3 regions of the Massilia putida genome follow, and region 3 is predicted to be linked to each of the others. Evidence: predicted binding sites of a transcription regulator. Region 3 holds the regulator's gene; each other region holds the start of a gene.
What was found. The regulator HrcA, encoded in region 3, represses chaperone genes, less so after heat shock. The targets are predictions, from matches to a motif close to TTAGCACTCNNNNNNNNNGAGTGCTAA.
Positions count from the first base shown of each region.

Region 1: a site for HrcA is predicted at 4,683-4,709, ahead of rpoH (RNA polymerase sigma factor RpoH). Genes of this name have one in related genera too.
Region 2: a site for HrcA is predicted at 4,688-4,714, ahead of groES (co-chaperone GroES). Genes of this name have one in related genera too.

Region 1 covers NZ_CP019038.1:5,088,574-5,098,400, forward strand. Annotated here, with positions in the region: gene BVG12_RS24830 (hypothetical protein) at 1-91, opposite strand, end outside; gene BVG12_RS24835 (glutathione S-transferase) at 175-771, opposite strand; gene BVG12_RS24840 (acyltransferase family protein) at 905-2,110, shown strand; gene BVG12_RS24845 (dienelactone hydrolase family protein) at 2,159-3,043, shown strand; gene BVG12_RS24850 (nucleotidyltransferase family protein) at 3,043-3,603, shown strand; gene rpoH (RNA polymerase sigma factor RpoH) at 3,660-4,550, opposite strand; gene ftsX (permease-like cell division protein FtsX) at 4,997-5,917, opposite strand; gene BVG12_RS24865 (cell division ATP-binding protein FtsE) at 5,914-6,579, opposite strand; gene ftsY (signal recognition particle-docking protein FtsY) at 6,588-7,733, opposite strand; gene BVG12_RS24875 (hypothetical protein) at 7,902-8,147, shown strand; gene BVG12_RS24880 (YjjG family noncanonical pyrimidine nucleotidase) at 8,210-8,911, shown strand; gene BVG12_RS24885 (thiamine pyrophosphate-binding protein) at 8,912-9,827, opposite strand, start outside.
Region 2 covers NZ_CP019038.1:2,828,022-2,837,848, reverse strand. Annotated here, with positions in the region: gene glk (glucokinase) at 1-1,082, shown strand, start outside; gene BVG12_RS14910 (AraC family transcriptional regulator) at 1,192-1,386, shown strand; gene BVG12_RS14905 (hypothetical protein) at 1,518-1,967, opposite strand; gene BVG12_RS14900 (hypothetical protein) at 2,054-2,470, opposite strand; gene groL (chaperonin GroEL) at 2,626-4,269, opposite strand; gene groES (co-chaperone GroES) at 4,306-4,596, opposite strand; gene BVG12_RS14885 (hypothetical protein) at 4,963-5,190, shown strand; gene BVG12_RS14880 (cell division protein ZapA) at 5,187-5,498, shown strand; RNA gene ssrS (6S RNA) at 5,543-5,723, shown strand; gene BVG12_RS14870 (EVE domain-containing protein) at 5,788-6,249, shown strand; gene lgt (prolipoprotein diacylglyceryl transferase) at 6,290-7,102, opposite strand; gene BVG12_RS14860 (LysR family transcriptional regulator) at 7,104-8,069, opposite strand; gene ilvD (dihydroxy-acid dehydratase) at 8,187-9,827, shown strand, end outside.
Region 3 covers NZ_CP019038.1:3,454,179-3,464,005, forward strand. Annotated here, with positions in the region: gene leuS (leucine--tRNA ligase) at 1-1,744, opposite strand, end outside; gene BVG12_RS17565 (barstar family protein) at 1,960-2,286, opposite strand; gene dapB (4-hydroxy-tetrahydrodipicolinate reductase) at 2,427-3,236, opposite strand; gene BVG12_RS17575 (outer membrane protein assembly factor BamE) at 3,238-3,858, opposite strand; gene fur (ferric iron uptake transcriptional regulator) at 3,941-4,369, shown strand; gene hrcA (heat-inducible transcriptional repressor HrcA) at 4,383-5,396, opposite strand; gene BVG12_RS17590 (HAD family hydrolase) at 5,456-6,178, opposite strand; gene BVG12_RS17595 (hypothetical protein) at 6,406-6,999, shown strand; gene BVG12_RS17600 (hypothetical protein) at 7,016-7,744, shown strand; gene BVG12_RS17605 (hypothetical protein) at 7,911-8,105, opposite strand; gene BVG12_RS17610 (DUF6851 domain-containing protein) at 8,350-9,123, shown strand; gene BVG12_RS17615 (hypothetical protein) at 9,128-9,827, opposite strand, start outside.

The DNA.
Region 1 (9,827 bases), 1.6 Mb from region 3:
GGAGCGGATACACGGCGTCCTGCAGCGGCGCGGCGGCACAGCCGGCCAGGAGAGTCATCAACAACACGGCGGGCCGGCGCAGCAGCTTCATCGAGCGTCCTTTATTAGCATACCGCCAATCATAGCAAAATCGCCAGTCGAGGCCGGCGCGATTCGGCCTCGACCGGAGGATGATCAGGTGATCGGATAGCGGCGGAACACGGGCAGCGCTTCCGCGCGCGCGGCCCAGGCGGCCAGGCGCGGGAAATAGGCGCTCGAGACGATCTGCGGCACCATCAGCTGGACGAACGACCACGTGACGGCGGCCGTGATGGCGGCTTGGTCGAGGGCGTCGATGTCGAACCCATCCGCTTCTGCCTCCACCAGGCGGAGCGCGGCAAGCAGTTGCTGCTGCACGCGGTCGAGCCAGGGCTGGTGCTGTTTCTCCTGCGGGCGCAACGTGTATTCGTAGACGACCTGCGCCGTCTTTTCGCATGCGGCCAGGGCCGGGCCGATGACGCGCAGCGCCTGCGCGCGCGCGGCCGGGGCGGCGGGCAGCAGCGAACGGCCCGTCAGTGCCTCGGCATACTCGAGCATCAGCGTGGAATCGATCAGGAAGGAACCGTCGCCCAGCACGAGCGTCGGTGCCTTCACCGTCGGATTGATCGCGGCGAATTCGTCGAAGTTGCGGAACACGGACAGCGCCTTGTGTTCGAACGGAATGTCCTGCAGGTCGAACGAGATGGCGACGCGGCGGACGAAGGGCGAATCGAGCATGCCGATGAGTTGCATGGAATCTCCTGTGGTGGGCGGTGGTCTTTCATTTTATTGCCTTTGGGCTAACGCTGCTGATTATGCAATAGGACTTGACGCCGACCCCGTCGCCGGCGGATATTTGAAATCGTTTTCATGAGCGGAGGATACGATGGGCGAGCCGGTACGTTTCGATTCCAGCGTCGCGGCGGGCACGCCGCCGCAGGCTGCCGCCGCGCAGCCCGATGCGATCGCACGGACGCCGCGCGTGATCGCCATCGACCTGCTGCGCGGCCTCGCCGTGATGGGCATGATCATGGTCGCGTATGCGGGCGGCTGGGACCACCGCTTCGCGTTCCTGACGCATGCCGACTGGCGCGGCTTCGCCATCGCCGACATGATCTTCCCCGCCTTCCTGTTCTGCGCGGGCGCCGCGCTGCCGTACGCGCTGCGGCGGCGCGAGGGCCGGGGCAGGGCGGCCCTCGCCGGCCACGTGCTGCGCCGCGCCGCCGCGCTCATCGCATTGGGCGTCATGCTGAATCTGCTGCCGGGCTTCGACGTCGCGCACGTCCGCCTGCCGGGCATCCTGCAGCGCATCGGCCTGTGCTATGCCATCGTGGGCACGGGATGCGTGCTGGCGCTGCGGCGCGATGGCTTGCGTGTGTCCACGCTGGTGATCGCCATCGTCGTGCTGCTGGTGGGCTACGCGGACCTGCTGCTCGCGTGGGACGCGCCCGGCTGCGGCCACGCGTGCTTCGATTCCGCCAACTCGCTGCCGGCCGTCGTCGATCGCGCCGTCTTTGGCGTGGCGCACCTGTGGCCGTGGGGCCGGACGGGCGATATCGTCACGTACGATCCGGAAGGACTCGTGGCCACCCTGGGCGCGCTCGTCAACATGCTGTTCGGCGTGACGGCGTCCGTCCTCTTGACGCGGTCGCACCGGCGCGCCACCCTGGCGGCCCTCGCCATCGCCGGCATGGCCTGCCTGCTGGCCGGCTTCCTGCTCGATCCGCTCGTTCCCGTCGTCAAGAAGCTGTGGACGCCCAGCTTCGCCCTGCTGTCCGGCGGCTTCACGCTGCTGGTCTTGCTCGTCTTGATACGCCTCGTGCCGCCCGGCCGCGAGGCGCCCGCGTGGACGCATCCCATCCTTGCGTTCGGCACCAATGCGACGCTGGCCTTCGTCGGCATCACCCTGATCGATACGACGATGCAGCTGCCGCTGGGCGCGGGCAGCGGGCACGACCTGCTGGCAGGGTGGCTGGCGCGCGCGATTCCGGAAGCGCGGATCGCATCGGCCGCGTATTCGGCCGTGCTGCTGCTCGTGCTGGGGGCGGGGTTGTGGCAGCTGTACAAGCGGCGCATCGTCATCCGGATCTGAAAAACCGGCGTATGCTAGCGTTCATTTTCTACCGACCGGAGGCAGCAGATGACGCGATTGACCGCAGCGGATTTCGACCCCGACGTACTGAAACTGTTCGACGGCTATGTGCACGGCCGCGTGTCGCGCCGCGATTTCCTGTCGCGCGCGAGCCGCTATGCGGCGGGCGGCACGACGGCCGCCACGCTGCTGGCGCAGCTGTCGCCGTCGTTCGCGGCACCGCTCGTCGCCCCGCTGGACGCACGCCTCAAGACGAGTTATATCGACTTCCCGTCGCCGCAGGGCTACGGCAAGGTGCACGGCTACCTGGCCGAGCCCGCGCACGCGAAGGGGAAGCTGCCGGCGATCCTGGTCGTGCACGAAAACCGCGGCCTGAACCCGCACATCGAGGACATCGCGCGCCGTATCGCGCTCGAGGGGTATGCCGCGTTCGCGCCGGACGCGCTGTACCCGCTGGGCGGCTATCCGGGCGACGAGAACAAGGCGAGAGAACTGTTCCCCAAGCTGGACCAGGCGAAGACGCGCGCCGACTTCATCGCCGCCGCCCACGCGCTCGCGGAGCTGCCGCAGGGCACGGGCAAGGTCGGCGTGGTCGGCTTCTGCTACGGCGGCGGTATCGCCAACTACCTCGCGACGCAACTGCCGGACCTGGCCGCCGTGGTGCCGTTCTACGGTATGCAGCCGCCGGCCTCCGACGTCGCCCGCATCCGCGCGCCGCTGCTGATTCACGATGCCGGCAAGGACGAGCGCATCCTGGCCGGCTGGCCCGCCTACGAAGCCGCGCTGAAGGCGAACCACGTCGATTATCGGCACTTCGTCTATGCGGGCGTGGAACATGGTTTTAACAACGATACGACGCCCCGTTACGACGAGGCGGCCGCCAAGCTCGCGTGGGAACGGACGATGGCATTCTTCAAGGCGAAGCTGGGGTAGTGGAACGTGTGCTTGAACTGCAGGCGCTGATCGCATCCGACGACCGGCGCATGCGCGTGCTGCGCATCGTGCGCGACCTCGGCCTGCCCGATTGCTGGGTCGCCGCCGGGTTCGTGCGCAACCGTGTGTGGGACCACGCGCACCGGCGCGCGTCCTCGCCGCTGCCGCAGGATATCGATGTGATCTGGTTCGATCCGGCTGCGTGCGGTGCGGAGCGCGATGCCGCGCTGGAGACGGCGTTGCGGGACCGCGATGGCACGTCCGCATGGTCCGTCAAGAACCAGGCGCGCATGCATGCTCGTAACGGGGACCGGCCGTACCGCTCCGCCGTGGACGCGATGCGCCATTGGCCGGAGACGGCGACGGCCGTCGCCGTCCGGCTCGCCGCGCGGGGAGAGATCGAGGTCGCGGCGCCGTTGGGACTGGACGATCTTTTTGGGCTCATCGTCAGGCCCACCCGGCGTTTCCTCGGCGAGAAGCATGCCGTTTATCTGGACCGTATCCGCTCCAAGAACTGGGAACGCGACTGGCCCGGCCTAAAGATCGAGACGCAGGGCTGACCCCGGAAAAAACAAAGGCACCCGAAGGTGCCGTTGTCGTTGGCTGACAGGATGGCTTACACGTAAGCCGCCAGCGCGGTTTTCATCTTTTTCAGCGCGGCCGATTCGATCTGGCGGATGCGCTCGGCCGATACGCCGAATTCCTCGGCCAGCGTATGCAGCGTGGCGCCCGAGCCGTCGTCGTTGGCCAGCCAGCGCGCTTCCACGATGCGGCGCGAGCGCGGATCCAGTTTCGACAGGGCCGTCTCCAGGCCTTCCGACTGCAGGCGCACTTTCTCTTCGCCTTCCAGGACCTTGGTCGGTTCCTGCTGGTCGGACGACAGATAGGCGATCGGCGAGAACTTGTCGTCTTCGTCGTCGGTCGGCGCTTCCAGCGCGATGTCGCGGCCGGACAGGCGCGTTTCCATTTCGATCACTTCTTCGCGCTTCACGTCGAGCATCTTCGCCAGATCGTCGACTTGCTGCGGCGACATGGCGTCCAGGCCCTGCTTGTTGCTACGCAGATTGAAGAACAGCTTGCGCTGCGCCTTGGTCGTTGCAACCTTGACCAGACGCCAGTTCTTCAAGATGTATTCGTGCATCTCGGCCTTGATCCAGTGCATGGCGTAGGACACCAGGCGTACGCCCTGGTTCGGGTCGAAACGCTTGACTGCCTTCATCAGGCCGATATTGCCTTCCTGGATCAGGTCGGCGTGCGGCAGGCCATAGCCCAGGTAGCCGCGCGCGATCGATACGACCAGGCGCAAGTGCGACATCACCAGTTTCTGGGCGGCATCCAGGTCATTCTTTTCCTGCAGCCGCGTTGCCAGCGAAACTTCTTCCTCGTGGGTCAACATCGGCAGGCGGTTCACTGCCGAGATATAGGCGTCGATATTACCGAGATTGCCACTGAAGCCCAGCCCCAGAGCACGACTGCCGGCCGGGACCAATGCGGATTGTGCGGACATAGTCACTCCCTCTGATTTAAGCTGCTGCATCGTCTCGCCATCTCCAGAGCCCCGAAGGCGCCACTGGCTGGCTGTGTGTCGGGATGCTGACGGTGCTATCAAAACCATTTCCCGCGATAGTCTGACGTAATATTAGCACTCTCTTGAGGTGAGTGCTAGGCGCCACCATATCCCTGAAGACGGGTTTAAGTTTCGTTAAAGTATTGCCCGCAGGAATCAAAAAATAGGTTCGACTCAACTGTAGAGCAGGTACGGGTGGTTCACTTGACGCGTCTCAAACGTGACGTTCGTATCATGTGAGATTGGTAGAAGACAGGTTATGCGACCCGTGATGCGCCTTCTGTTTGTTGGCGCACGTTGCCATGTAGGTGGATGCCTTGCGTCCGCTGCCGGATTAGACTGGCCAGCAGCGGACGGGTTCACGGGTCGTTACAAAAATCGAAGGCTCAGTTCAGCCGCGCCAGATGCCTCTGCACCGACAACATGGCGCCGACCAGCCCGAGTCCGGCGCTGATCGCCAGCAAGGCGGCCATGCCCAGCGGCGGCAGCGGATTCAGCTGGAATTCCGACGCATACAGGCGCGCGAACTCGGCGATGGCCGTGTTCAGCGGACGCAGCGCCAGCGCGACGGCGCCCAGCGCCACGGCGCCCGCGCACAGGCCCAGCAGGGCACCCGTGTAGTAGAACGGGCGGTGGATGAAGTTGTCGGTCGCGCCCAGCAGTTTTGAGACGGCGATTTCTTCGCGCTGCGTTAGCACCTGCAGGCGGATCGTGTTGAACACGACGGCGATCACGACGACGCCCAGCGTGATCGCGAGCAGCAGCAGCGCCAGGCGCAGTACGCCCAGCAGGGCGGCCAGGCGCTTGACCCAGGCCGAGTCGACCTGCACGGAATCGACGCCCGGCAGGGCGCGCATCTGGTCGGCCAGGCCGTCCACGCGCGCGGCGTCGGCGCGGCTGGTGAAGCCTTCGAGCTTCATCACATAGCTGTCCGGCAACGGGTTGTCGCCCAGCGTTTCGATCACGTCGGTCAGCCCGCTCTTTTGCTTGAGACTGGCCAGCGCCTGTTCGCGCGGCACGAAGCTGACTTTCGCATGGGTGCCGCGCAGGATCCGTTGCAGCTGCGGGGCGAGCGCCTGCGCCTGGTCGCGCGGGGTGTCGGCCTTGACGAACAGGCTGATTTCCGGATCGACGGACAATTCTTCCGACAGGGGCCGGACATTGTCGAGCAGGGTGACGCCCGCGAACGGCAGGGCGAGCGCGACGGCGACGACGAGCACGTTGAACAGGAAGCTGCCCGGCGCCTTGCGCACGTGCGCCAGGGCGGCGCCGAGGGCGAAGCGGTGCTGGCGGAACCAGATGTTCATGCGGCACCTCCGGTCACCTGGCCGTGTTCGAGACGGATCACGCGCGCGGCGCTGTCCAGGATCTGGTCGTCGTGGGTCGAGATGACGCAGGTCACGCCCACGGAATGAAACGCGTGCAGCGCGTCGATGACCTTGTCGGCCGCGGCGCGGTCGAGGTTGGCCGTCGGTTCGTCGGCCAGGATGATCTGCGGGCGGTTGACGATGGCGCGGGCGATCGCCACGCGCTGCTGCTCGCCGCCGGACAATTCCATCGGCAGCGCCAGGGCGCGATCGAGCAGGCCGACCTTGTCCAGCGCCGCGCGGGCGCGTTGCTCGGCCTGCGCCTTCGTCGCGCCGGTGACGATCAGCGGCAGCATCACGTTGGCCAGGATGTGGCGGTCGTTCAGCAGGCGCTGGTTCTGGAAGATCAGGCCGAGGTTGCGGCGCAGGAAGGGGACGCCGGCCTTGCGGATGCGGCCGACGTCCTGCCCGTTCACGATCACCCGGCCGGACGTGGGACGCTCGATGGCGGCGACCATTTTCATCAGGGTCGACTTGCCGGCGCCGGACGGCCCGGCCAGATAGACCAGCTCGCCCTTGGCGATGTTCAGCGATACGCCGGACAGCGCGAACGTGTCGGCGGAATCCGAGTACTTCTTGGAGACGGACTGGAATTCGATCATCGTGCGTGTTATCCCAGCAGCGCCTCGGCGAATTCGTCGGCGCTGAAAGGTTGCAGGTCTTCCAGCTTTTCGCCCACGCCGATGAAGTACACCGGCACCGGACGGGTGCGTGCGATGGCGGCCAGGATGCCACCCTTGGCGGTGCCGTCCAGCTTCGTGATCACGAGACCGGTCAGCTGCAGCGCGTCGTCGAACGCCTTCACCTGCGCGAGCGCGTTCTGGCCCGTGTTGCCGTCGATGACGAGCAGGATTTCGTGCGGCGCGTCATCCATGCCCTTGCCGATCACGCGCTTGATCTTCTTGAGTTCTTCCATCAGGTGCAGCTGCGTCGGCAGGCGGCCGGCCGTGTCGACCATGACCACGTCCACGCCGCGCGCCTTGCCCGACTGGACGGCGTCGAACGCGACGGCGGCCGGGTCGCCGGACTGTTGCGAGATCACGGTGACGTTGTTTCTCTGGCCCCAGACCATCAATTGCTCGCGCGCGGCGGCGCGGAACGTGTCGCCGGCGGCCAGCAGCACGGATTGCTCGTGGTGCTGCATGTGCTTGGCCAGCTTGCCGATGGTGGTCGTCTTGCCGGCGCCGTTGACGCCCGCGATCATCATGACGAGCGGCTCATGGCGGCCCAGTTCGAGCGGCTTTTCCAGCGGACGCAGCAGGTCGACCAGCAGACTCTTCAACGCCACCTTGACGGCAGCGGCGTCCAGCAGCTTGTCTTCCTTGACCTTGCGCCGCAAGTTGTCCAGCAGGAACTGCGTCGCGTCCATGCCGGCGTCCGACATCAGCAGGGCGGATTCGAGTTCCTCGTACAGGTCTTCGTCGATGCGCGCGCCGACGAACAGCAGCGACAGATTGCTCGACGTCTTGGCGAGGCCGGCCTTCAGGCGCGACATCCAGGAGCGCTTCGCTTCCGCTTCGCTGACAGGGCGTTCGGCCGTTTCGGGGAACAGCTGGCCTTCGTAGCCGGCCGGGGCGGGCGCCTCGGCTGCGGGCGCCGCCGGCGCTTCCTCGTTGGCGCCGAACAGGCGGCGCAGGAAACCCGGCTGCTCGGCCGGCGCTTCAGGTTGCGCGTCGGCGACCGGTGCGGGTACCGCGGGTTCGACCGCAGCCGGCGTCTCGGCTTCAGGTTTTTTCTTTTTGAAGAAACTAAACATTGTGTATTCGGGAGGGCGGCGGTGTGCCGGAAAGGGTCGCGCGTATTCTACCAGAGCGGGCGCGGTTGCCTGGCGTGCGTCCGCTCTGCCATATTGTGGCTAGAATACAGCTCAACAATACCAATCCGAATCCTCGTGCTGGAAATTAGTGCCTAGCGGGTGTAAATTATGAACATCCATAAATACACGCGTCACCAAGGGATGATCGTGAACGTTTCCAGGTTTCTCAAGAGGCTCATCGCCGGCGATCATGTGGTGGGCAGCTCGGCAGCCTCGCTGCGCAATGTCGTCGTGTGGCTGTTCATCGCCCTCGTCGCCATGTTCCTCACCCATCCTTCCAGTCCGGCCAGCGCCTTCGACGCGCCCGTGCCGTGGCCGGCCGAACTCGGGCTCGACGGTAATTTCGGCATGTAATTGGCGTCACTGGTATCCTGTCATTCCGAAGGACATCGTTGCCGGTACAGCCGGCAAGCGCCATGAAACACCGCCTTTTTCTTTTCGACCTCGACGACACCCTGCTCGATTTCAAAGCCTCCGAACAACTGTCGTTCGACCGCACGATGCGTGCGCTGGGCCTGGACGCGCTCCCTGAGGGCTTGTTCGCCCGCTACCAGGCCATCAACATGGCACTCTGGAAAAGTTTCGAGACGGGCGCCGTCGCGAAGGATTTCCTGAAAGTGGAACGCTTCCGCAGGACGTTCCACGAAACCGGGCTCGACCTTGACCCGGACGCGGCCAGCCGCCTGTACCTCGAATCGTTGTCGGACACCGTCGTCCTCATCGACGGCGCGCGCGAATTGTGCGAGACGCTGGCCGCCATCGGCGAAGTGGGCATCATCACCAACGGCGTCGAGCACATCCAGCACCGCCGCATCGCCAGTTCGGGTCTGCGCGACCACGTGTCGTTCGTGGCCACGTCCGAAGCGTGCGGCCACGCCAAGCCGGACAACCGCTTCTTCGACTACACGGTCAAGATGGCGCGCGCGTTCGCGCATGCGGAGACGGTCATCGTCGGCGACCGGCTCGACGCCGACATCCTCGGCGCGAACCGGTTCGGCATCGAAAGCTGCTGGTTCAATCCCGGCCGCCTCGCCAACGACACGCAGGCGCTCCCCACGTTCGAAGTGGAGCGCCTGCACGACGTCGTCCCCGCCCTGCGCGGCCTCGTCGCTGCCTGATCAGCTGGCCTTGGCGGCCTGCGCGTTGCGGCGGATGGTGTCCAGCGTGGCGCCCGGCGTGATCAGGTTGCCGTCGTAGCGCAGCTCGATCAGCGCCGGCAGCTTATGCGTGCGCGTGAACTCGACGGCGCGCGCCAGGGCCGGGCCGAAATCGGCCGTCGTCTCGACCGCTTCGCCGTGGCCGCCGTAGGCCTTGGAAAGCTGTGCGAAATCCGGATTGTGCAGCTGCGTGCCCGACACGCGGCCCGGATACGTGCGCTCCTGGTGCATGCGGATGGTGCCGAACATGCCGTTGTTGAAGACCAGGAAGATGACGCCGGCGCCGTATTGCACGGCCGTCGCCAGCTCCTGGCCCGTCATCATGAATTCGCCGTCGCCGGCAAAGGTGACGACCGTGCGTTCCGGCCGCACGATCTTGGCCGCGACGCCGGCCGGCACCGCATACCCCATCGCGCCGCTCGTCGGTGCCAGCTGCGTGCGCATGGCACCGTAGCGCCAGAACCGGTGCGCCCACGTCGCGTAGTTGCCGGCGCCGTTCGTGATGATCGTGTCGCGCGGCAGGGCCGCCTGCAGGTCCTGCATCATCTGCCACAGGTCGAGCGGCGCGGTGCCGTCCTTGAAGATCGGCGGTTGTTCCTGCCACGCGCGCAGCTCGGCCTTCGCTTCTTCCACCGTGTGGCGCCACGCCGCCGCATCGACCGGTTCCATCGCCGCCAGCATGCTTGCGGCCTGCGGCGCGCCGCTCGCGATCATCAATTCGGCCTGGTACACGCTGCCCAGTTCTTCCGGATCCGGGTGGATGTGCACGAGGCGCTGGCGCGGCACGGGCGATTCCAGCAGCGAGTAGCCGCTCGTCGTCATCTCGCCCAGGCGCGGGCCGAACGCGATCAGGACGTCGGCCTCCTTCACGCGTGCA
Region 2 (9,827 bases), 630 kb from region 3:
CGGTGACGCTGGGTGCGTTCGGCGGCATCTTCATCGGCGGCGGCATCGTGCCGCGCCTGGGCGAGTGGTTCAAGACGTCGCCGTTCCGCACGCGCTTCGAAGCGAAGGGCCGCTTTTCCAGCTACCTGTCCGACATCCCGACGTACGTGATCTCGACGCCGCACGTCGCGTTCGACGGCGTCGCGAACATCCTCTCGGAACACCTGCGCGGCCGCAGCGGCGGCAACACGCTGATGGACCGCATCCACAAGCTGCGGTCGGAACTGACGCCGGCCGAGCAGCGCGTCGCGAGCCTCGTGCTGGAACAGCCGCGCCTCGTGCTGAACGAACCGATCGCCGGCATCGCCAAGCTGGCGGACGTCAGCCAGCCGACCGTGATCCGCTTCTGCCGTTCGCTGGGCTTCCTCGGCCTCGCCGACTTCAAACTGAAATTCGCGAGCAGCCTGACGGGCTCGATCCCGGTGCGCCACAGCCAGGTGCGCGGCAGCGACAGCACGCACGATCTGTCGGCGAAGGTGATCGACAACACGATCTCGGCGATCCTGCAGTTCCGCGACCAGCTGGACGTGCGCGCCATCGATCGTGCGATCGAACTGGTGAGCCGCGCCAAGCGCGTGGAGTTCTACGCGATGGGAAATTCGCGCGTGGTGGCGCTGGACGGCCAGCACAAGTTCTTCCGCTTCCGCATCCCGACGGCGCTGTACGGCGATTCGCATCTGTTCAAGTTGGCGGCCGAGCTGCTGGGGCCGGGCGACGTCGTCGTCGCGATCTCGAGCTCGGGGCGTCTGCCCGACCTGTTGTCGGCCGTGGATGCGGCACGCGCGGCCGGTGCCGACGTCATCGCCATCTGCAACAGCCAGTCGCCGCTGGCGCGCCGCGCCGACGTGCTGCTGGCGGTGGATCACGCGGAGGACAGCACGCACTTCCTCGCGATGATTTCGCGGATCCTGCAGCTGCTCCTCATCGACATCATGGCGGTCGGGATCTCCGTCGACGTGCACCATGCGCGGGCGTTGCCGCCTGCGGCGACGGAGGGTGAAGGGGAAGGGCGCAGGGCGCTGATCTCCCACCTCGACAGCTAGCCAACGTCGTCCCCGCGCAGGCAGGGATCCAGGTTTTACGCGCTGTGGCGACACTGGACTTGGGGCCCCGCCTGTGCGGGGGGCGACGGTTTTGAATGCAGCGGTTTACTTGCGCGCTTCGATCTTCGGCAGGAACGACGCCAGCCGATATACCGTCCCGATCCCCGCCACGCGCGGCGAGAGCGTGGGCACTATCGCGCAATCTCTCGGCTATGCGAGCCCGAACGCGTTCACGAGCATGTTCCGCAAGCTGCCCGGCAAGACGCCGCAGCATTACCTGGCCGAGTGGCGGGAGCGGGCGTGAAGGGATGAGGGGAGGCGCCGCCGACCGGGGGAGGAGTGGCGCCACCGTCCACGCGGCGTGAACGGTGACGCTGCACGGTCAGCGGCAGCGACCACGATAGACGCGTCGGATTGGGGCTGGTTTGTGTCCGATCAACCCGACTTCAGTTCGACGTTGCGGATATTGCGCCGCCATTCGGACAGCGACTGCACGGTGTCGTTGTCCAGGTCCTCGACGAGGATCTCGTCGCCCTGGTGCGCCACGAGGAAGCTGGCGCGGCGGTGCACGTTCTGCTTGCGGTCTTCCACGAAGCTCAGCTGGTAATACTTTTTCCCCTCGATGATGCGCGGGTTCGGGTCGTCTTCGATGACGGCGCCGTGGGCCGCGCCGTGCGAGCGCTTTTCGATCTGCTCCGACCACGTCTTGAGTTCCGGCAGCGCCATCAGTTCGGCGATCGCCTGGTCGCGCGTGCGCGTGGGCACGGCCGGCGCCTGGACGACCGCCGGCTTCGGCGGCGGCGCCGGTTTTTCGCCCTTGCAGGCGGCGAGCGCGGCCACGGCGAGGAGGGCGGCGCTCAGCAGGCGGACGGGGCGTGCGGACATGTTGGCGAGTTGGAAGGGAAAGAACCAGTCTAAACCAACTGGTGTCACCCGGCAACTTGGCGCTTGCGGCCGCCCCGGCCTTGCCCTCAGTCCGTCGCCTGCAAACCGTGCTCGTCGCACCAGCGGCGCAGCGCGGCCTTCGTTTCTTCGCTGCGGAAGCGTTGCCACGATTCGGTGGCGCCGCGCTCGTCGAGTAGGCGCGCGTAACCGTCGGTGTCGTTGGCGTCGAACAGTGCGCGGATGGCCGCCTGGTCGCCCGCCAGATGCGTGGCGGCGAAGCGCAGCACCAGCGGATCGCCGATACCAAGCGTGCTGGCGGCCGGCACGACGACGTAGTCATGGCCGGCGTCGCTGCCCGCGTCGGCCGGCACCGGCGCTTCCTCGTCCATGTAGTCGTCGTTGAGCAGGTGGATCATGCCCGTCGCGCGCGCGACGAGCGCCTTGGCGCCGTCGTCGACGACGAGGGCCGCGTGTTCGAGTTCGTCCAGATTGACTGCCGCCATGGTGACTGCCTCCGTGTCGTTCGATGGCGTCAGTATGCAGCGCCTGCGAGCGCGGGCTCGCACGCTTGCCGCGCAAATAAAAAATCCCGCAGGGCGCGAACCCTGCGGGATTTTTGTGAACGGTGCCGGCGCAATGCCGGCAGCCTGTCCGGCGATTACATCATGCCGTCCATGCCCATGCCGCCCATGCCGCCCATGCCGTGGCCGCCGGCTGCCGGCTTGTCTTCGACGATCTCGGAGACCATGCAGTCGGTGGTCAGCATCAGGCCGGCGATCGAGGCTGCGTTCTGCAGTGCCGAGCGGGTGACCTTGGCCGGATCCAGCACGCCCTGTTCGACCATGTCGCCGTAGGTGCCGTTGGCGGCGTTGTAGCCGTAGTTGCCCTGGCCGTTGATGACGGCGGCGACGACGACCGACGGCTCTTCGCCGGCGTTCTGGACGATCATGCGCAGCGGCTCTTCCATTGCGCGCAGGACGATCTTGATACCGGCTTCCTGGTCAGGGTTGTCACCCTTGATGTTCAGCGCGGCACGGGCACGCAGCAGGGCCACGCCGCCGCCCGGGACGATGCCTTCTTCGACGGCAGCGCGGGTGGCGTGCAGCGCGTCTTCCACGCGTGCTTTCTTCTCTTTCATTTCGACTTCGGTCGCGGCACCGACGCGGATCACGGCAACACCGCCGGCCAGCTTGGCCACGCGTTCCTGCAGCTTCTCACGGTCGTAGTCCGAGGTCGCTTCTTCGATCTGGATGCGGATCTGCTTGACGCGCGCTTCGATCGCTTCGGCGGCACCGGCGCCATCGATGATGATGGTGTTTTCCTTGCCGACTTCGATGCGCTTGGCCTGGCCCAGTTCGTTCAGCGTGACCTTTTCCAGGGTCAGGCCGACTTCTTCGGCGATGACCTGGCCACCGGTCAGGATGGCGATGTCTTCCAGCATGGCCTTGCGACGGTCGCCGAAGCCCGGGGCCTTGACGGCGACGGTCTTCAGGATGCCGCGGATGTTGTTGACGACCAGGGTCGCCAGCGCTTCGCCTTCGATGTCTTCGGCGACGATCACCAGCGGACGGCCGGCCTTGGCGACTTGCTCCAGCACCGGCAGCAGATCACGGATGTTCGAGATCTTCTTGTCGCACAGCAGGATGAACGGGTTCTCGTGGACGGCGACCTGCTTGTCCGGGTTGTTGATGAAGTACGGCGACAGGTAGCCGCGGTCGAATTGCATACCTTCGACGATGTCCAGCTCGTCGTTCAGCGACTTGCCGTCTTCGACGGTGATGACGCCTTCCTTGCCGACTTTTTCCATCGCCTCGGCGATGCGCTCGCCGACGGACGAATCCGAGTTGGCCGAGATGGTACCGACTTGGGCGATCTCTTTCGAGGTCGTGGTCGGCTTGGCGATCTTCTTCAGTTCTTCGACGGTGGCGGCGACGGCCTTGTCGATGCCGCGCTTCAGGTCCATCGGGTTCATGCCGGCGGCAACGAACTTCATGCCTTCGCGCACGATGGCTTGTGCCAGCACGGTCGCGGTGGTGGTGCCGTCACCGGCGTTGTCGCTGGTCTTCGAAGCGACTTCCTTGACCATCTGCGCGCCCATGTTCATGAGCTTGTCTTTCAGCTCGATCTCTTTGGCGACCGAGACACCGTCCTTGGTGACGGTCGGGGCGCCGAACGAACGTTCCAGCACGACGTTGCGGCCTTTCGGGCCGAGGGTGACTTTAACTGCGTTGGCCAGGACGTTGACGCCTTCGACCATCTTGGCGCGTGCTACGTCGCCGAACACTACATCTTTAGCTGCCATATTTATTTCTCCAGATTCAGGAAGTTATTGGACGGATTACAGGGCCACGACGGCCATGATGTCTTCTTCGCGCATGACCAGCAGCTCTTCGCCGTTGACCTTGACGGTCTGGCCCGAATACTTGCCGAACAGGACGCGGTCGCCGACTTTCACTTCCAGCGGACGGACGTTGCCGTTCTCTTGCACTTTGCCGTTACCGACGGCCAGCACTTCACCTTGGTCCGGCTTCTCGGCCGCCGCATCGGGGATGATCAGGCCGGATGCAGTCTTGGTTTCCTGGTCGAGACGCTTCACGATCACGCGATCGTGCAATGGGCGAAGGTTCATGCAAAACTCCTTTTGGTTGATTTGACAGGCTATTCCTAAGGTCCGCAGCGGACCATTTCTGGAATCGGCTCGCTGCGGGTAGAAAGGTTTGTTAGCACTCTCCACTAACGAGTGCTAATTATAGGGACGATAATTTAGCATTTCAAGCCACTATGTTCGGGTTTTAACGGACTTTTTTGTGGTTGCTCAACCGGGCATGCCGGTTTGGGACAATGCGGACGCGCACCGCATGGGCGTTCCAGGCGGTGGTTGATAAATGCATAAGCATATGAGAGTAACACCGATTCGAGCGGACGGGGCGCACGATCGACGCCACGCGCACGCGCGCCTGTTGACGAAAAATTCAAGACGATCCTATAGTTACGGATGATTTCCGAATTCCAAGACCTCTCCGATAAGATCGACCGGCTCGCCCAGTTGACCCAGGCGCTGCGCAGCGAGAACTATCTGCTGCGTCAGGCGAACACCTTGCTCAGCGCGGAAAACGTCGACTTCAAGAACCGGCTGATCGCGGCCCAGCAGCGCGTCGAAGCCCTGCTGGCGCACCTCGAACCCGCGCCCGAAACCACCGACGACGCGGAGACCGCGCAATGATCCAGCTGGACGTAACCATCATGGGGCAGCCGTATCGCCTGGCCTGCCGCGACGGCGAAGAGAAAACCTTGCGCGAGGCCGTGGCCTATCTCGACGGCAAAATGTGCGCTTTGCGCGACTCCGGCAAGGTCAAAGGCACCGACCGTATCGCCGTCATGGCGGCGCTGTCGGTGGCGGCCGAATTCCTGTCCGTGAAAGCGCCGCAAGGCCCGCTGGCGGACATGACGATCCTGGAAGTCAAGCAGAAACTCGAGGCGATGCACACGGTGTTGGATGCCGCACTCTCGGCCGACGAAAACCCGGCCTGAGGCCAAAAACGTTTGACATGCCCGTCCATCGTAGTAAACTGCCGTCTACCCTGCGGTGTTCGAGATTTGCCATATATTCCTTGAACCATTCATTCGCATAGGTTGTGGAACATGTTTGGTGGGCGCGATCGTCGCTAGTCCGACGAACCCGAAATTGAACTGACTGCGACCACCTTGAGCCGTTAGGTTCGGGATGCCGGCAAAAACGGCACAGGCGGGGATAAACACACGAGCGGTTGCGGACCACGAGGTCGCAACCGCTTTTTTTTTATTCGATGGAGTGCCGCGCATGCGTTACTGGTTGATGAAATCCGAACCCGATGAAGTGAGTTTCGCCGACGTGATCAAAGCGCCCGGCAAGACGGTCGCCTGGTTCGGCGTGCGCAACTACCAGGCCCGCAATTTCATGCGCGACCAGATGCAGGTGGGCGACGGCGTCCTGTTCTACCACTCCAGCTGCGCCGTGCCGGGCGTGGCGGGGATCGCGAAAGTCGCCAGCGCGGCGTATCCGGATGCGTCGCAATTCGAGCCAAGCAGTCATTATTTCGATCCGAAGGCGACGCAAGAACAGCCACGCTGGATTTCCGTCGACGTGACGGCGGTGGCGGAAGGACGCTATCTGCCGCTGACGGAAATGCGCGGCGTGCCGGAACTGGAAGACATGGTGCTGCTGCAGAAGGGGAGCCGGTTGTCGATTTCGCCGGTGACGAAAGGGCAGTGGGATAAGGTGCTGGAGTTGATGGGCGTGTGAAGGTGGGCACCCCGTGCCCACCAATGCATTCGTATGCCTGCTACGCGTGCACCGCCCGCTTGTTCGCATCCGAATACGCCCACCCCAGCATGATCAGTCCCGCCACGATCATCGGCAGCGACAACACCTGCCCCGACGTGATCGGCAATCCCATCACATGCGTCTCCCAATCGGGCACGCGGAAATACTCGGTGAAGAAACGCGCGCAGCCGTAGAGCAGCGTGTACAGCGCACCCACCGCGAGACGCGGGCGCGGCTTGCGCGCGAACAGCCACATGATCACGAATACGAGGACGCCGTCCACCAGCATCTGGTACAGCGGCGACGGATGGCGCGGCCCTTCGACGCCCGGCCACAGCATCGCCCACGGCAGGTTCGGATCGGCCAGGCGGCCCGGCAGTTCCGCGTTGATGAAATTCCCCAGGCGCCCGCACGCATAGCCGATGGGGACCATGGGCGCGATGAAATCGTACACATCGAGCAGGTTGCGGCCGCGCTTACGGGCCCACAGCGCCATCGCGATCAGCACGCCGATAAAGCCGCCGTGGTACGACATGCCGCCGTGCCACGTCATGAAGATTTCGGCCGGATGCGAGAAGTAATAATCCGGGCGGTAGAACAGCACTTCGCCGAGGCGCCCGCCGATCACCACGCCCAGCATCCCGTAGAACAGCATGTCGTCGAGGTCGGTGTAGGTCCAGCCTTGCGCCTGCACGTGGGCCTGCGTCTTGATGCGTACGCGGCCCAGCAGGATGAACAGGGCAAAAGCGACCACGTACATGATCCCGTACCAGTGGATCTCGACGGGGCCGATGCTGAAGGCGACCGGGTTCGGTTGCGGGTGAACGAGCATATTAGATAGTCCTCAATAGTTCCAGGAAGCCCTTGAGCACCGGCGAAGGGTTATCGCGGCGCCATGCGATGCCGGTCTCGACCAATGGGGTCGCGTCGGCGAGGGCACGGTATTCTACGCCGGGGCGCATCAGGTTCGACACGGATTGTGGCACAAGTGCTAACCCCATGCCGGCCGACACGAGGCTGACGATGGTCTGCATCTGGATCGCCTGCTGCCCGATCGCCGGCGTGATGCCCGCCGCGCGGAAGCACGACAGGATGGCATCGTGCAGGGCGGGCGAGATCTCGCGCGGGAAAATGATCAGCGGCAGATGCGGCAAATCCTGCAGGCGGACGGGCGCGCCCAGGTGCGGGCCGAGCGGCGGCGCCGCATCGGCTGCCGCCCGCGTGCGCGTCGCGCGGGCACGCGGGCGCGGGACCGCCGGCAGCGCGAGGCCGGCCGGCGCGCACAGGATCAGCGGCTCGTCCAGCACCTTCATGTAATCGAGTTCCGCGCGCGCGCGGTCGGGCAGCGGTGGAATCAGCAAACCCGCGTCGATGCGCCCGCGCAGCAGCTCGTCGACCTGCACGTCCGACGTCGCTTCCTGCAGGGAGAGTTGCACGCCCGGATAGCGCTCGCTGTAGCGGCGCAGGAAGGGCGGGAGCACGCTGTAGTCGGCCGACGTGATGAACGCGAGCGCGAGCCGGCCCGCTTCTCCGCTGGCCGCGCGCCGCGCCAGGTCGGGCAGCAGGGCCGCTTCGGAGAGGATGCGGCGGGCCTCGGGCAGCAGGGCGCTGCCGGCCGGCGTCAGCGCGACCATGCGGCGGTTGCGCAGGAATAGCGCGGTGCCGAGGCCATCTTCCAGCGCGGCGATGGCCTGCGACAGCGGCGGCTGCGTCATGTGCAGGCGCGCGGCGGCGCGGCCGAAGTGCAATTCCTCGGCCACGGTGACGAAGTAGCGCAGCTGGCGCAATTCCAGGTTCATCGATATGAGTGACATGTCTGTGATTGGCGCAGCATATCAGAAGCACGCCTGACGCCCCATTTGACGCGGGCTTGGCCGCGCGGCATGCTGGAAAAATCGTCCCATCAGGAGCCGACCATGCCCGACCAGCCGCGCTACAACCGCCGTTCCCGCCATGTGACCGAAGGCGTTGCCCGCAGTCCGAATCGCTCGATGTATTACGCGATGGGCTACCGCCAGGAGGATTTCGACAAGCCGATGATCGGCATCGCCAACGGCCATTCCACGATCACGCCCTGCAATTCCGGCCTGCAGAAACTGGCCGACGTGGCCATCGCCACCATCCGCGATGCGGGTGCGAATCCGCAGGTGTTCGGCACGCCGACCATTTCCGACGGCATGTCGATGGGCACCGAAGGCATGAAGTTCTCGCTGATCTCGCGCGAGGTGATCGCCGACTGCATCGAAACGTGCGTCAACGGCCAGTGGATGGACGGCGTCGTCGTGATCGGCGGCTGCGACAAGAACATGCCGGGCGGGATGATCGCGCTGGCGCGCACGAACGTCCCCGGCATCTATGTGTACGGCGGGACGATCAAGCCGGGCCACTGGAAGGGCAAGGACCTGACGATCGTGTCGGCCTTCGAAGCGGTGGGCGAATTCACGGCGGGGCGCATGAGCCAGGAGGATTTCGACGGCATCGAACGCAACGCCTGTCCGTCGTCCGGATCGTGCGGCGGCATGTACACGGCGAACACGATGTCGTCGTCGTTCGAGGCGCTCGGCATGTCGCTGCTGTACTCGTCGACGATGGCCAATCCCGACGACGAAAAAGTCGGATCGGCGGCCGAGTCGGCGCGCGTGCTCGTGGAAGCCGTCAAGCGCGACCTCAAGCCGCGCGACATCATCACGCGCGAGTCCATCGAAAACGCCGTCGCGCTGATCATGGCGACCGGCGGCTCGACGAACGCCGTGCTGCACTACCTCGCCATCGCGCACGCGGCCGAGGTGGAATGGTCGATCGACGATTTCGAGCGCGTGCGCCGCAAAGTGCCCGTGATCTGCAATCTGAAACCGTCGGGCGAATACGTCGCGACGGATCTGCACAAGGCGGGCGGCATCCCGCAGGTCATGAAGCTGCTGCTGGACGCGGGCCTGCTGCACGGCGACTGCATCACCATCACGGGCCGCACGCTCGCCGAGGAGTTGGCGAACGTGCCGTCCGTGCCGCCGGCGGGACAGGACGTCATCCGGCCGCTGGACCGCGCGCTGTACGACGAAGGCCACCTGGCGATTTTAAAAGGGAACCTGTCCCCGGAAGGCTGCGTGGCCAAGATCACGGGCCTGAAGAATCCCGTGATCACGGGCCCGGCGCGCGTGTTCGACGACGAATACAGCGCGATGGACACGATCCTCGCCAATAAGATCAACCCGGGCGACGTGCTCGTGCTGCGCTACCTGGGGCCGCGCGGCGGTCCGGGCATGCCGGAGATGCTGGCGCCGACGGCGGCGCTGATCGGCAAGGGTCTGGGCGAATCCGTGGGGCTGATCACGGATGGCCGGTTTTCCGGCGGCACCTGGGGCATGGTCGTGGGGCATGTGACGCCGGAAGCGTTCGAGGGCGGCACGATCGCGCTCGTGCAGGAAGGGGACTCGATCACGATCGACGCGCACCATCAGCTGATCCAGCTGAACGTGCCGGACGACGAGATCGCCCGCCGGCGCGCGGCCTGGGTGCGTCCGGCGCCGCGCTACACCCGCGGCGTGCTGGCCAAGTTC
Region 3 (9,827 bases):
TGAGCAGGTTGACGAACGGCTCGTCGAATTTCACGAGGCCGAAGTCGCGCATGACCTTCGTCCAGAAGCGCGCGTACAGCAGGTGCAGCACGGCGTGCTCGATGCCGCCGATGTACTGGTCCATCGGCATCCAGTAATCGTTGCGGGCCGGGTCGACCATCGCATCGTCCGAACCCGGCGACGTATAGCGCATGTAGTACCAGGACGAGTCGATGAACGTGTCCATCGTGTCCGTCTCGCGGCGCGCGGGCGCGCCGCAGCTCGGGCAGTCGACCTTCAGGAACGCTTCGTGTTTCTTCAGCGGGTTGCCGGAGCCGTCCGGGACGCAGTCTTCCGGCAGCACGACCGGCAGGTCCTTTTCGGGAACCGGCACCGTGCCGCACTTTTCGCAGTGGATCATCGGGATCGGCGTGCCCCAGTAGCGCTGGCGCGAGATGCCCCAGTCGCGCAGGCGGAACGTGACCTTCTTGTCGCCCAGGCCCAGGTTCGCGAGGTCGCCCGCGACGGCGTTGACGGCCGACGTGTAATCGAGGCCGTCGTACTTGCCCGAGTTGACGACGACGCCGCGTTCCTTGTCGCCGTACCACTCCTGCCAGCCGTCCAGCGAGAACGTCTCGCCTTCCACGGCCACCACCTGCTTGATCGGCAGGTCGTATTTTTTGGCGAACGCGAAGTCGCGCTCGTCGTGGCCCGGCACGCCCATCACGGCGCCGTCGCCGTACGTGATCAGGACGTAATTGCCGACCCAGACCGGCACCTGCTCGCCGGAGATCGGGTGCGTCACGAACAGGCCGGTCGGCATGCCCTTCTTTTCCATCGTCGCCATGTCGGCTTCGATGACGGAACCCTGCTTGCACTCGGCGATGAACGCCTGCAGTTCCGGATTGTCCTTGGCCGCGTGCTGCGCCAGCGCGTGTTCCGGCGCGACGGCGCAGAAGGTCACGCCCATGATCGTGTCGGCGCGCGTCGTGAAGACGTACATCTTGCCGTCGTTGATGAGCTCACCCTGCTCGTCCATGATCACGTGCGGGAAGGCGAAGCGCACGCCGGTCGACTTGCCGATCCAGTTGGCCTGCATGATGCGCACGCGCTCCGGCCAGCCCGGCAGCTTGTTGTCGACGTGGTCCAGCAGTTCGTCGGCGTAGTCCGTGATGCGCACGTAGTACATCGGGATCTCGCGCTTTTCCACGGTCGCGCCCGAGCGCCAACCCTTGCCGTCGATGACCTGCTCGTTGGCGAGCACGGTCTGGTCGACCGGGTCCCAGTTCACGGTGCCGGTCTTCTGGTAGATGATGCCCTTCTCGAGCATCTTGAGGAACATCCACTGGTTCCACTTGTAGTAGTCCGGCTTGCAAGCGGTCATTTCGCGCGACCAGTCGATCGCGAGACCCATCGACTCCATCTGGGCGCGCATGTGGGCGATGTTCGAATAGGTCCACTGGGCCGGCGGCACGTTGTTGGCCATCGCCGCGTTCTCGGCGGGCATGCCGAAGGCGTCCCAGCCCATCGGCATCAGCACGTTGTAGCCGTTCATCCGCAGATAGCGGTACATCACGTCATTGATCGTATAGTTGCGCACGTGACCCATGTGCAGCTTGCCCGACGGGTAGGGCAGCATCGAGCAGGCGTAATACTTGCCTTTCGGGAAACGCGGGTCATTCTCGACGGCTTTATACGCGTCGATCGATTTCCAGTAGGCCTGCGCGGCCTGTTCGACTTCGGCTGGACTATATTTATCTTGCATGATGTTCTGCGGACTGAAAGAGGTGAGCAGAACATTATACCGGCTCATTCGTCAACCGGCCCTGCTGGCGCGGCCGGGGACGTTTGCGATATGCGTAGGTGGACGGCTCTGCCGTCCACGCGGTGATACGCACCGTCAAATATGCCGCGTCCGTGCCGGCGGATGTTGAACGCGTGGACGGCAAGCCGTCCACGCGACCCGCGCCGCGGGTGCATTTAACGGAGCTCGAGTTCCAGGGCCGGCTTCTCGCCGTAGTCCTCGTAGCGCTCGTTGATGCCGATGATGCAAAAGGCCATCTCTTCCAGCACGTCCGGCGCCCGTTCGCGCAGGGCTTCCGAGTGCGTCACGACGATGTGCAGCACCTCGTCCTTCTTGAGCCGGACGCTGCTCATGCCGTCCTCGTCGCGCAGATAGCTCAGGCAATCGACCCAGGAATCCATGGTGTGCGCATACGAATCGGGAAAGCCGAACGCACGCTGGCTCTCGACGTGAAAGCTTTCCGCGTCGGTGATCGCGGCGCCGTTGAGCTCGACGGTGGCCATGAGAGTCTCCAGTTAAGCGTCGTTCCCGCGCAGGCGGGAACGACGGTACTTATTCAGTGCGCGGGAATGAAAAACCCGCCGTCCCGGCCAGTATGCCAGCACATCGCCGGCAAAGCCGTCCAGTTCGGCGGGCGTGTGCGTCAGCCCTTGAGGCCCAGCACGTCCTGCATGTCGTAGAGGCCGGTCGCCTTGTCAGCCAGGAAACGCGCGGCGCGCAGCGAGCCCTGGGCGTAGCTGACGCGGCTGCTCGATTTGTGGCTGATCTCGATGCGCTCGCCGATGCCCGCGAACAGCACCGTGTGGTCGCCCACGATGTCGCCGCCGCGCACGGTGGCAAAGCCGATCGTCGACGGGTCGCGCTCGCCCGTCACGCCTTCGCGGCCATAGACGGCGCATGCCTTCAAGTCGCGGCCGAGGGCGTCGGCGATCACTTCGCCCATTTTGAGCGCCGTGCCGGACGGCGCGTCGACCTTGTGGCGGTGGTGGGCTTCGATGATCTCGATGTCATAGCCCTCGGCGAAGTTCTTGGCCGCCAGTTCGAGCAGCTTCATCGTGACGTTCACGCCGATGCTCATGTTCGGGGCGAACATGATCGCGGTCTTCTCGGCGGCGGCGCGGATGGCGGCCTTGCCGGCGTCATCGAAACCGGTGGTGCCGATGATCATCTTGATGCCGTGCGCGGCGCAGTATTCCAGGTGGCGCAGCGTGCCTTCCGGGCGCGTGAAGTCGATCAGGAAGTCGGCGTCCGCCAGGCCCTTGTCCAGGTCGGACTGGATCACGACACCGGTCAGCTGGCCGGAAAACGCGCCGGCGTCCGAATTGATGAACGGGTTGCCTTCGCGGTCGAGGGCGCCGGTCAGCTTGGCGTCCGGCGCGGCGGCGATGGTTTCGATCAGCATGCGGCCCATGCGGCCGCTGGCGCCGGCAACGGCGATTTTCAGTTGCGTCATGTTATTCCCCCCGTCCGCCGCCTTTGGCCGCCTCGTCGCGCTTGCGCTTGAGTTCGTCCAACGATTCCTGTTCGGACTTGGTTTCGTATTTCGAGATGCCGATCAGGCGATTGATGTATTCGCGCTCCGTCGGCAGGTTGCCGCCGTCGAAGTGGTCGACCTTGTCATCCTTGAAATAGACGGTGACGCGGCTGGTGGTCAGCTCGCCGTTGCCGCGCGCGAGGTAGAACGGATAATCCCAGCGGTCCTTGTGGAAGGCGTCCTGCAGCAGCGGCGTGCCGAGGATGAATTTCACTTGATCGCGGGTCTGGCCGACCTTCAGCTGGTTCAGCATTTCCTGCGACACGAAATTGCCCTGCTGGATGTCCGGGCGGTATGGCGAGAAGATCCAGAGGAATTTCTGCAGCTTGGTGACGGTCGTCGTCTGCGCGCCCGAATTCGCGATTGCCGCGGACTTGCCGGCATCGGCGGCGACCGCGTCGGGGGCGGTGCTCACCGGCGCGGCCGGCTGGGTCTGGTTGCGCCAGGCGGCGCAGCCGGACAGCGCCAACGTCATGCAGGCGAGGCCGGCCACGAGCGCTGCCCGGGCGTGGGAACGATGTAAAACGACGTTAATGCGCATATCTGACCTTAAAAATCGATGAGGCGGGAGCTATCAAAACGCTATATCATAAAGCACTCCGCCCATATCCGAGTAACAAAACATGAGCCACAATCCAACCGACCTGAAAGCCAGCGGCCTGAAAGCAACCTTGCCTCGGCTAAAAATCCTGGAAATTTTCCAGAACAGCGCGGTGCGGCACCTGACGGCGGAAGACGTCTACAAGACCCTGCTGAACGAAAACATGGACGTGGGCCTGGCGACCGTCTACCGGGTGCTGACCCAGTTCGAACAAGCCGGCCTGTTGAACCGCAATCACTTTGAAACCGGCAAGGCAATCTACGAGCTGAACGCCGGCTCGCACCACGACCACCTCGTCTGCCTGGACTGCGGCCACGTGGAAGAGTTCTACGACGACGAAATCGAAAGCCGCCAACAGAAGATCGCCGCCGAACGCGGCTTCAAGATCGCCGAGCACGCCCTCGCCATCTACGGCCACTGCCAGAAGACCGACTGCCCGCACCGGCATTGAGGCCGCGGCGGAATCAGGAGTGGCTCAGCGCGTTCGACAGCAGCTTGGCCGTGATGTCGACGATCGGAATCACGCGCTCGTAGGCCATGCGCGTGGGGCCGATGACGCCGAGGGTGCCGACGATCTTGCCGTTCACCTCGTACGGCGCGGTGACGACGCTCATCTCGTCCATCGGCACCAGCTTCGATTCGCCGCCGATGAAGATCTGCACGCCGCCGGCCTTGCTGGACACGTCGAGCAGCTGCATGAGGCCCGTCTTCTGCTCGAACATCTCGAACATCTGGCGTAGCGAGCTCATGTTGGACGACAGGTCGGCCACCGAGAGCAGGTTGCGCTCGCCGGCGATGACCATATCGTCCGTCTCGGCCAGCGCCTCGCTGCCCGCTTCCACCGCGGCCTGCATCAGGCGTCCCATATCGTCGCGCAACTGCTGCAGCTCGCCCGTCAGGTTCCTGCGCACCTCGTCGAACGACAGGCCGGCGAAATGCTGGTTCAGGTAATTGGCCGATTGCGTCAGCTGCGCCGGCGTGTAGTCGACGTCGGTCAGCAGCAGGCGGTTCTGCACGTCGCCGCGCGGGTCGACGATGACGAGCAGGATGCGCTTTTCCGACAGGCGCAGGAATTCGATCTGCTGGAACGCCGATTCGCGCCGCGGGCTCTGCACGACGCCGGCGAACTGCGACAGCGACGACAGCATCTGGGCCGCGTTGGCGATCACCTTCTGCGGCTGGTGCGCGGGCAGGCGCATGCTGGCCTCGACGGCGTTCTCGTCGATCTGCTGCACGGTGAGCAGCGTGTCGACGAACAGGCGGTAGCCGCGCGGCGTGGGAATGCGGCCGGCCGACGTGTGCGGACTGGCGACGTACCCCATTTCCTCGAGATCGGCCATGATGTTGCGGATCGTGGCCGGCGACAGGTCGAGCCCGGAAATCTTCGACAGCGCGCGCGAGCCGACCGGCTGGCCGTCGGCGATGTAGCGCTCGACCAGGGCTTTCAGCAGGGTTTGTGCACGGTTATCGAGTTGCATGGCCTAACCAGGGTTCCGTTTCATTTCTGTCATTATGCACGTTCGGTCAAAGCTTGTGCTTAACCGCGCTCTTGCTCGTGTTCGCGCCTGAGCCAATCGATCAGCTCGTCGAAGTCGCGCACGATCGCATCCGGCACCACCTCGTGCTCCAGGTGCTTGGTCGAGCCCGTGCGGTTCATCCACACGGCGCGCAGGCCGGCACGCTGGGCGCCCTGCACGTCGAGCAGCACGTCGTCGCCGACATAGACCGCATCCTCGGGCGCCACGCCCAATTCCTTGCAGGCGGCCAGGAAGATGGCCGCGTCCGGCTTGGCCACGCCGAACTGGGGCGCCGCCACCGACACCTTGAAATGGTGCGACAGGCCGATCGTCCGCAGGTCGGCATTGCCGTTCGAAATCGAGCCGACCAGCACGCGGCTCTTCAGCTTCAACAAGCCCGGCAGGACGTCGTCGTAGGGGACCACGGCATTGCGCGCGGCGAAAAACTGCGCCATCGCATGCTCGACCTTGGCGGCATCCTCGCCCGCCGCCTGGAACGCGTCGACCAGGCCGGCGCGGCGCAGCTTGCCGAGGTCGAGGTGGAATTCCGGCTTGCGCGCCAGCAGTTCCAGGCGCGCCTGGCGCAGGGTGTCGATGGTGAAGCGCTCGGCCACGCGCGGCGCGTGCTCGCGCAGCCACGCGAACAGCGTCTCTTCCGCCTGCAGGATGACGGGGGCGATCGGCCACAACGTGTCGTCGAGGTCGAACAGGATGGCTTTGGGCCAGGCACGGCGGGTGTTCATGCTGGGATGCGGCTTCGGAAACGAAGCTTGGACAGTGGAAAGGAGCGGTCCAAGCATAACGAGGGCCGCGCCGAAAAGCAATGCCGTGTCCGACTCGGGCGCATGGTTACACCGTGATACAAAGGCAAATAGGGCCGATGGTTGGCAAATGCACTAAAATGATGGGTATTTTTCTATTCAGCCGTACCGGCGCCGCCCGCGCGCCATCATTCCATTGTGGAGATTTTATGAAGAGCTCGATCCTGCGTGCCGGCGTTGTAGCGCTGGCATGCGCGCTGGGCCTGTCCGCCTGCGGCGGCGGGAGCGGCGACCTGTACCTGTCCGGCGCGGTCAGCAATGTCACCAAGGACGGTCTGGTGCTGACGAATAATGGCGGTAACGACACGGCCGTCGTGTCGCCCTATACCTCGTTCCAGTTCAGCAACCGCGTCTCGACCGACGACCAGTTCAATATCGAGGTCAAGAGCATTCCGTCGAACACCAGCGAATGCCACGCCATCAACGGCAAGGCGCGCGCCAACTATTACACGATCGCCCAGATCCGCGTGACCTGCACGATCAAGACGCACGCCCTGACCGTCAGCGTCAAGAACCTGACCGGCAACGGCCTCGTGGTCGTCAACGGCGCGGATCGTCATGACGTCCCGGCGGGCACGGCCACGGTGCAGATGGCCCCGGTGTACGAAGACGGCGCATACGGCGTCACCGTCCTGACCCAGCCGACCGGCCAGACCTGCGCCGTCAGCGGCGGCAGCAGCGGCAACGGCTCGGGCATCATGGGCGCGACCGAAACCACCACCGTCACCGTCACCTGCTCTTAACTCCGGAGAGACTCACATGAAGTTTTCCCTCGCGCGTCCGGCCCTCGCCCTCGCGATCATGGCGACGCTGGCCTCCTGCGGCGGCGGCGGCAAGGCCACGTTCCCGATCAACGTCACGGTCAGCAATGTGCGGTACCCGGGCCTCGTCCTGACCACGAACGGCCAGGACCTGACCGTCAACCCGCCGTCCGCCACCAGTGCGACGGACGCCACCGTCCCGGACGTCGTGCTCGCGTTCCCGAACCAGATCGAGTACGGCCAGACGTATGAAGTGATCCCGAAAGGCGCGACCGTCAGCAACCACGTTCCCTCGGGCGGCGCGCAGCCGAAACACCAGACCTGCGCGCCCGTCACCTTCCCGGCGTACGGCACGGCCGGCCAGCTGGCCAAGATCGACGTGCGCTATGCCTGTGCCATCAATACGTATGCGCTCACCGGCGCCGTCAAGGGCCTGACCGGCACCGGCCTCGTCCTCGCCAACGGCAGCACGACCGGCACCATCGCCGTCAGCCCCGCCCTGGACGCCAACAAGGCCCCGACCGGCGCGGACGTTCCGCTGACGATGAACCCGGTTCCCTACGGCAATACCTACGGCGTGACCGTCCTGACCCAGCCCACCAACCCCAGCCAGACCTGCACCGTCACCGGCGGCGCCAACGGTACGGGCGGCGGCACGATGGACGACGCGGCGGAAGCGGCCAAGGGCGTGAGCAACCTGGTCGTGACTTGCGTGACCAATAAGTGAGATATGGAAATTTCGTATATCGAATATGCGAAACAAAAATTGGACTGATATGCTGTAGCGCAGCATAATTGCACCTGTCTCCTCCAACTCTCCTCAGAAAAGAATTGGATTTAAGCCCGCCTCAACAGCGGGCTTTTTTTTTGCCCGCGGCGCTCGGGCGGACGGATCAGATGGCGGCTTTCTCGACGGCGGTCAGGCGCTTCGCGGTCACTTTGACGACGGCCATCTGCTGGCCTTCGATCGTCACCTGGGCGTCGTAGCGCGCATGTTTGGCGCTGCTCGCGGCGTGCGCGGCGCTCGTCACGCCCACGAGGACGGCGGCTGCGAGGAAGATGGCTTCCATGTGTTTGAGGACGTTCATTTCGCTTCTCCTTAGGGTTCGTTTCGGTTTGTCGGGAGCCGTGATCGGCTTGGTATGGTGTCACTGTAGGCGTGCAGCGCCTTCCCTTCCACCGGCGTGCGACGAAACGCACAAAACGCGGGATAAAGCGGCCAAAAACGGGATGGTGCGTTGCGACATGGGCAGCGGCGCATGAGCATGCTCAACAGCCGGGCCGGATTCGCTGGCGATACTTCTCTGCGCACAAGCGGAGGTGGGGGCGAATATGGGACGGCGGAACTTCCTGGAACTGGATGCGGACGGGGCAACCGGGCCCCTGGCGACGCGGCCGGCCGGCACGGTGTCGGGTTGGAACGGGCTGGCGCTGCGGATCACGGACACGGCGCGGGCGCTGCATACGCTCGCGCGCCTGCACACGTGCATCTACAACGCCTGGGCCGCCTACGACGGTGACGCGCGCCAGACGGTGCAGGGCGTGGCCGTGCGCCTGCCCCGCGCCGAGCGCGACGCCGCCAGCAAGACGGCCGCGATGAGCCATGCGGCCCGCGGCATCCTTGCCGGCCTGTTCCCGGAGACGCTCGCCGACGTCGACGCCCGCATGGCGAGCCTGGGCCTCGATCCGGCCGCCGCGGCTGGCCAATTCAGCCCGGCGGGCATCGGCCGCACGCAGGCGGCGGCGATGCTCGGGGCCCGCCACCGCGAGCAGCCGTTCGCGCTGATGCCGGCCGAGGCCCGCCAGCCCGTCACCGCCGGGCAGCAGGCGATCGCCGCGCACTGGTTCGCCCAGGCCCGGCACATCTCGGTACGGGACGGCCACGACGACGACCGCGACGTGCTGCTGTACTTCGTGCTCGCCAATGCGCTGGCGGACGCCGCCAGCGCGGCCGGGGATGACGCGGCCTGCGCCGCGGCCGCCGCCGAAGCGCTGCGGCGCCTCACGGGCGGCGTCCGGCTGGATGCGCCGGCGTCGGAGGCGGGAAGAAGAGTCGGCGCGCGCGTGTTCGACAAGGCGCGCCGTTATTGGCAGGGGAAGCTGTAGCCGCTTACGGACGGGTGGCCGTGCCGGACGCGCTGCCCGACGCCGAACCGCTCGCGCTGCCGCTGACCGTCACGCCGCCGTTCACGGCCGACGCGCCATCGTGCGCCGCACCGATCGCACCGCGCCCACTGCCGGCGGCCTCGCTGCGGGCGACCGCCGCGCCATCGTGCGCCGAACCGATTGCGCCGCGCGCACTGCCGGCCGCCTCGCTGCCGGCGACCGCCGCGCGGTCGCGCGCCGAACCGATTGCGCCGCGCGCACTGCCGGCCGCCTCATTGCCGGCGACCGCCGCGCGATCATGCGCCTGGCCTGCCGCGCCGCGGGCCGCGCCGCCGACCATACCCGCCGCGGCGCTGCCGTCCATGCTGGCCGAGCCCGATCCGTCGGCATAGGCCGACGCGCCCCCGCTGCCGCCTTCGGCCGAGACCGAACGCTGCGCGCTGGCCGCGCCGGTGGCGTTGCCCGCGAGGCTGCCCGCGCCGGCCAGCAGGCCCGGCCGTTGTGCGGGGGCGGCGGGCTGGGCCGGTGCGGAGGCGGCGGGATTCGGGGCTTGCCGCTCCGCAGTGCGGCCGGCGCCGGACGCGGCATCGGCCGCGCCGTCGCGCACGAGGCGTCCTTCGCCGCGCAGGCCGCCCATCGTATCCATGCGGCTGATGCCGCCCATGCCGCCCATGCCGCCGCCGATCATGCCGCCGACGGACCCG